DNA from 2 places in the Pseudalkalibacillus berkeleyi genome. Region 1 is predicted to be linked to the other one. Evidence: riboswitches for the same ligand, from Rfam matches in the RefSeq annotation. Region 1 holds a riboswitch; the other holds the start of a gene.
What was found. Region 1 has a riboswitch for FMN ahead of ribD (bifunctional diaminohydroxyphosphoribosylaminopyrimidine deaminase/5-amino-6-(5-phosphoribosylamino)uracil reductase RibD). Riboswitches for the same ligand answer to the same signal wherever they lie in the genome.

Region 1 (3,698 bases):
ACAGATCCTTTGTTCATGAAATAGGACTGCAAATCATCAGGAGCCTCTATCTCATAGTAAATCGCATTATGCTTTGTCGTTTTCTTCACTATTTTACCTACTCCATCAATGTGCCCGGAAACGAAATGACCTCCAAAACGTCCACCTGCTGCCATTGCTCGTTCAAGATTAACCGGATCACCGGAGCCAATACGTTTTAAATTCGTAGATTTCAGTGTTTCAGGCATGACATCGACAGTGAATGAAGTTTGCCCGAAAGAGGTTACCGTCAAACAAATACCATTTACTGAGATACTATCTCCTAGCTGAACATCCTCAAGAACTTTCTTTGCTTGTATTGTCACAACGTACCCTTCACTTGACTCTTTTACAGAATGGATCGTGCCAATCTCTTCAATAATACCTGTGAACATGACTTATCCCTCCTTTAGAACAGAGACAATTTTCAAATCATCTCCGATTTGTTCAAATGAAATGGTTTGTAAATCAACTGCCTCGTCCATATATTTGATACCTGCTCCACCTATTATCGAAGGGCTTGTAAAACCACCAATAATCTTAGGAGCTAAGTAAGTAATCAATTGTTGGAAACACCGTTCTTTCACAAAGCTTGCGTGTACAGTTGCCCCGCCCTCAACATAAATAGAGGTGATGCCTATAGTAGCCATCCGTTCTAATAGGGACCTGATTTGAATGCTCTCTGCCTCCAGTTTGATCACTTGGACGTACTCAGATTGAATTTCTTCTATTTGATCCATAGCCACTTGGCTCCCTGTAATGATAAGGGTTTGCGCTTCTCGATCATTTAATACCTTAGCTGATCGAGGAATACGTAGATGAGTATCCAGAATAATCCTGGTTGGATTTTTACCTCCGAACGGTAGTCTCGTTGTAAGCTGAGGATCATCTTCAATAATCGTTTGGACACCGACTAAGATTGCATCATGCTCTTGACGCGAATGGTGGACGTCTCTCCTTGCCTCTTCACCCGTTATCCATTTACTTTCCCCAGTAGTAGTGGCAGTCTTTCCATCTAAGCTAGAAGCAGCTTTCAGCGTTACATAAGGTAAGCTCGTTTTCATAAAATGGTTAAAAAACGGATTAAGCTCAGTCGCTTCTTCTTCTAATAAACCAATATGAACATCGATTCCTGCTTGCTTGAGTCGTTCCACTCCTCTACCTGCTACTACAGGGTTTGGATCGAGGGTAGCAACATAAATACGCGAAATCCCTCTGTCTATTACGAGGTTGGCACATGGAGGCGTTTTCCCAAAATGACTACAAGGTTCTAATGTAACGAACATCGTAGCACCATTCGCTTTGTCGCCAGCCATGTTGAGTGCATGGACTTCCGCATGATCTTCTCCGGCCTTCATATGTGCGCCTATACCTACAATTTCACCATCGCGAACGACAACAGCGCCGACTTTCGGATTCGGAGACGTTTGCCCAACCATTTGTTTCGCCATATCTATAGCAAGTTTCATATAACGAACTTCTTGTTCCATAATGTTAACCACCTTATTTAAACATCAAAAAACCCCGAAAATGCTAGACGCATCTTCGGGGTATGAGAGCATAAGAAATAAACCTCTGCAACTTCGAACTGAACGAATGCTCAGATAGTAGGCATGAGTAAAGATAGAGAGCTGTGGCATGTGTAACTGATCCATACTCTCTTCCTAGGTTCTTCTTATATATCCTTCTCCCATCCAGACTATACTGTCGGCTTCGGATTTGCACCGAATCCACCGCTACAACGAATTGCACCGGGTCACGGACTAAGAAGCAACGCTCGCTTCATCACCGCCGGTTGGGATTTTCACCCGACCCCGAAGGATAATTTACTTGTATGTATTTTATGTTACTCTTTCTCAAACGTATTAGCAAGGAGAATGTGTTTAAGTCATATATAACGACCTTTTTCCTTTAAAGAAAAAACTGACTCGAAATCCAATAATATGGATTTCTGAGTCAGTTTCTCATTTATTACTCTTCCCAAACTTTAACTTCTTTCATTACGTCGCCGTTTTGAGTACGTAATGCTGAGTCCAAGCCTTCTGTAACTTGACCGAAAACGGTATGTACACCGTCTAAATGTGGTTGGCTGTCATGAACGATGAAGAATTGGCTTCCTCCAGTGTTTTTACCTGCATGAGCCATTGATAATGAACCAGGCTTATGTTTATGTGGGTTACCTTCTGTTTCACAGTCAATTGTGTAACCAGGGCCACCGGTACCTGTTCCTGTTGGACATCCACCTTGGGATACAAATCCTGGTATGACACGGTGGAACGTTAATCCGTTGTAAAATCCTTCGTTCGCTAATTTTTCAAAGTTTGCTACTGTATTCGGTGCTTCTTCTGGGAAAAATTCAATCAGTACTTTTTCGCCGTTTTCAAATTCAATACTTCCTTTTTTCATGATAAAACCCTCCTCTACTGCAAGTAGTTTCATTGTATGTTTTTTTGAAAGAGAAGTAAAGAAATGCACATTCGATATCCCTTAAAAACTTGTTACTACAGTCTTTTTCAATGGACGGTCGAGGTGAACAAGATCGCGATATGTTTCTCGCTCCACGACAAGTTGAGCTTCACCTTCTTCTACGAACACAACTGCAGGACGCGGGAGACGATTATAATTGTTCGCCATAGAGTATCCATACGCACCAGTACAGAACATCGCTAAAATATCACCTTGGGAGGTTTTCGGTAATGATACCTCTTGGATGAGCATATCCCCTGATTCACAACACTTCCCCGCTATAGATACAGTCTGTGTGTTCTTTTGAGATAGACGATTTGCAATCACCGCTTCATATTTCGCCTGATACAAAGCTGGTCTCAGGTTATCCGTCATACCTCCGTCTACTGCAAGGTAATTTCTCACTCCAGGAATTCTTTTTTCTGACCCAACCGTATAGAGCGTAGTTCCTGCTTCGCCAACGATCGATCGACCTGGTTCAATCCATATTTCAGGCATGGCCAAGCTCTTTTCTGCTACTTGATCTTGGACTTCATCTACAACAACGTTCATCATTTCTTCTATTGAAATCTTCTTGTCATTTGTCGTGTAGGCAATTCCGAATCCTCCACCTAGATTGACAACTCGCGCTTCATAACCAAATGATTCAGACCAATCTTCCAGTAAGTCAAATATTTTACGAATCGCCATCACAAATCCATCTGATTCAAAAATTTGTGATCCAATGTGACAATGGATACCCATCATATCAATGTATGACGAGGATAGAGCCTCATGCAAAGCCTGATCCGCCTGTTTACTAATAAGATCAAAGCCGAATTTAGAATCCTCTTGACCGGTCAGGATGTACTCATGTGTATGAGCCTCTATGCCAGGTGTAATGCGTAACTGGATCGGAATGACACGGTTCAGGCTTTCACCAATCGACTTAAGACAATCCAATTCGTAAAAGTTGTCCACAACGATACTTCCTACACCTTCTTCAACTGCTGCAGTTAATTCCTCAATACTCTTATTGTTACCATGAAAATGTATGTGCGTTGCAGGAAACCCTGCTTGTAGCGCAGTAAATAACTCTCCCCCTGATACGACATCCAGGTGGAGTCCTTCCTGTTGCATTAATTGCACCATCGCAATGCAAGAAAAAGCTTTACTGGCATATGCAACCTTTGCTGTCACATTTCTCTTCTTAAAAGTTGAAAGATAAGCTGTTG
Region 2 (3,698 bases), 1.2 Mb from region 1:
TTTCTTCATTTTACGATTGATTCCGAAAGTCAGCAAAGTAAACAAAAAAACGATAGAAGCCCATGAAATTGCACCAAATTGCTTAAAGACCTTAAACATTTTTATATCCCCCTATGATTGAATGTTCTACAAATTATATCACCAACTCCCTTAAAATGTAAGTGAGCCAATAACAAAAGAAGGGTGAATGACAAATTCACCCTTCAAAGTGTGAGCACTAGCCTGCAAGTGGAGAGTGAAGAACATCTTTACATCTGGACGGTTGTTCCAATGACGTTCCAATAAACTTAGGGGAGGTTCTCTCCACAAGAGGGTAGCCATGCAGCTTTTATATTTTAAATGGAAAGCGGTTTGTGCCGCTTGTATATACTATTCTTCGCTCTAACCTTTTTGGTGGGGGCTCTTTTTTTGTCTATTTTGTGTCAAAGATGAATCACAATACAACATATAGTGAGATATAAGCAATTATATTGCTAGATTAGGCTTTAAGCCCTATAATGTAAGAGAACGAACAACAAAATAAACACCATCTTCGGGGCAGGGTGAAATTCCCGACCGGCGGTAGATGAAGTCCCCTTCATAAGCCCGCGAGCTTTGTTCAGTTGTTTAATTGAACATGGCTGATCTGGTGAAAAGCCAGAGCCGACAGTATAGTCTGGATGGGAGAAGATGTTTGCACAGTTTCTTAGATTACGTTCAGTTAAGAAGCTCCATTTCTCATGGCCTAATAACCTGATAAATATGCAAATGACTCCCTAAAGCTTAACCAATGCTTTAGGGCTTTTATTTTGGTGATGAGAAAAGGAAATTGATCGACACAAGGACTGTGCGATGCATTGGAAGCAAGATGGCGTTTAGGAAAAAGGAGAGGTTTCCTATGCAACCAAAGGGGAAGTTATATCGAATGATTGCTGTCTCACTCATGAGCAGTATCGCGTATGTATTAATGCTTCTAGATTTTCCGTTTCCGGGGCTACCACCATTTCTAAAGATCGATCTCAGTGACGTGCCTGCACTTCTAAGTGGAATTGTATTTGGACCTGTAGCTGGAATTACGGTTGAAGCAATAAAAAATATTCTGCATTACGGTGTACAAGGTAGTATGACGGGTGTACCTGTTGGGCAGTTTGCGAACTTTATCGCAGGTAGTCTGTTTATTGTTCCTGCGGCAATATTGTTTCGAAAATATCGAAGCAAGAAAGGCTTAACGCTCGGCTTATTAACAGGAGCGTTGACGATGACTCTGATGATGGCACTACTCAATTATGTGCTGATTCTGCCTGCATACACATGGTTCTTGAACTATGATCCTATGACTTCAGAAATGATGACACAATTGATCATTACAGGGATCACACCTTTTAACTTGATTAAAAGTACAATCGTAGCAGGATTGTTTATCATGATTTACTACAAGTTGTCTCCGTACTTAAATCGCATGGAACAACGATCATCATAAAAAAGTGGATAAAAGAATGAGAGACTGGCTCAAAGGACAATCGTCCAACTTGAGTCAGTTTTTTTGTGAATTGATGAAAACTATATCCGTGGTCCCTAAATTAAGCTTATTTAAAGACTCCGTAAACTTTCTAAAGTTAGCCCAAATCTCGTTCCTATTACAAATGTCATTGTTTAAACTAGGTACTGATGAATGAACGAAATATGAGGAGGCAAAGCCATGCGGATTCTTGCAATCACTTTATCAGGATTTTTGTTAATTGGATTATTTTCAACAGTATTAGCGAATGACGATCCAAACTTATCGGAATCATTTAAACAGCTATCAAGAGACACTGAATGGAAGCAAGTAAAGCAGCTAGACTTGGATTTCAACATACATCATCCACAAGGGATGACGAAAATAGACGATCGATATTACATATCTTCCGTTGAAATTGTTGAAAAACCCGTGAAGGATGAATCATCAAAAAATGGATATGATCGTACACCTGGGAAAGGAGTCGGACATCTATTTGTTGTGAATGAAGAAGGGCAGATGATCAAGGATATAGAATTAGGTCGAGGAGATATGTACCATCCTGGTGGAATCGATTTTGATGGTAAGCACATTTGGATACCGGTTGCTGAGTATAGACCGGATAGTCAGTCCATCATTTATAAAATGAACCCTGATACATTGCAAGTCGACAAAGCGTTTGAGGTGGAGGATCACATCGGAGGAATCGTGAGCGATCATTCTACTAGAAAGCTTCACGGAGTAAGTTGGGGTTCGAGAACGTTTTACAAATGGAACCAAAAGGGGAAGCAACAGTCTGTTAACAAGAACCCAAGCCATTTCATTGATTATCAAGATTGTGAAAGTGTAGGAAACCGCAAGATGCTATGCAGTGGATTAGCTGAACTGCCTACAAGTAATGGAGATAAATCTGAATTAGGAGGACTATCTCTAATAGATCTCAAAACAAATAATATCGAACATGAAATACCCGTAACGAAGTTTAGTCCTGAGAAACATGTAATCACTCGAAACCCTGTTTTTCTAGAACAGAGCGAAAAAGGATTCAGGCTATTTTCAGTACCAGATGATAATCATACATCACTTTTTATTTATGAAAAACAATAGTAAATAAAGAAAAGAGGGTGAACCTGTGAAGAAACGCTTCAAAGTTCACCCTCTTATTTTTGCAGTAATGTTAAATTCCTTAACCCGCTTATCCTCACGAAAATGAATGTAAGGAAGTTAATGGCTCTTTTGTATCAGGTGTTGCTGCTAGCGGTAAGACGATTCGTATAGTCGTTCCTTTTCTATATTCAGATTCAATGGAGAGCTTTCCACCATGTTCTCTTACGATCTTCCTGCTCATCATTAATCCAAGACCAATTCCTTTTTCTTTTGTTGAATAAAAAGGTTCACCAATATATTTTAACCGGTCTTTTTCAATTCCTTTACCAGAATCGATAAATCTTAGTTCTACATAAGGATCTCGAGCTTCAATCTGTATTTTTAGCTCTCCCCCTTTTTCCATAGCCTCCATTGCATTTTTCATAATGTTTATGAAGACTCGCTTCAAGGCACTCTTCTGACAATTGAGGATGACTTGCTGTTCATTGATATAGTCAACATCAATACTGATCCCTTTCAAGAAAGCTGTACCTTCAAACAATCGCACACAACCATCTACAATATCGTGAAGGTCGCATTCGCTCAACGCAATCACATGAGGTTTAGCTAGGTCCATAAATTCATCCGCAATTCGTTCAATACTGTCTAATTCGCCGCCGATGATCTCTAGGTAATTTTTCAACATAGGATCCTCAACCTCTTCATTAATCATTCGGATAAACCCTTTCACACTTGTGAGAGGGTTTCGAAGCTCATGAGCAATTCCTGCAGCGAGTTGACCGACTGTAGACATCTTCTCTAATTGCATTGAAACGTGCTCATCTTCAAGACGCTTTGTAATGTCTCGTGCGATCAATAAGATAAGATCTTCTGAGTAACCGTTATACTCACTAGAAATGAGAGGGGTCAAAACAGCATCGAATGTATAGCTCTTACCGTCCTTTTCAAGTGTAAATGCAATCTGTTCAGCTTCTTTAGACTTGAATACACTTCTAATGATTTCATACATAAGACTGAAATCATCCTTTGCAACATAATCGGTTAGGAAGGTATTCATATTGGTAATCGTTGTATCATTCAACCAACTCTTTAAGGAAGGAGATACATAGTTTGC

Region 2: it holds a riboswitch for FMN, as region 1 does, so the genes downstream of both, L2716_RS01425 (ECF transporter S component) here and ribD (bifunctional diaminohydroxyphosphoribosylaminopyrimidine deaminase/5-amino-6-(5-phosphoribosylamino)uracil reductase RibD) in region 1, are expected to answer to the same signal.

Annotation. Positions count from the first base shown of each region.
Region 1 covers NZ_JAKIJS010000001.1:1,476,702-1,480,399, forward strand. The annotation lists gene ribE (riboflavin synthase) at 1-413, opposite strand, end outside; gene ribD (bifunctional diaminohydroxyphosphoribosylaminopyrimidine deaminase/5-amino-6-(5-phosphoribosylamino)uracil reductase RibD) at 417-1,508, opposite strand; FMN riboswitch at 1,697-1,844, opposite strand; gene L2716_RS07850 (peptidylprolyl isomerase) at 1,990-2,424, opposite strand; gene lysA (diaminopimelate decarboxylase) at 2,506-3,698, opposite strand, start outside.
Region 2 covers NZ_JAKIJS010000001.1:263,929-267,626, forward strand. The annotation lists FMN riboswitch at 525-675, shown strand; gene L2716_RS01425 (ECF transporter S component) at 878-1,459, shown strand; gene L2716_RS01430 (DUF6454 family protein) at 1,679-2,584, shown strand; gene L2716_RS01435 (PAS domain S-box protein) at 2,679-3,698, opposite strand, start outside.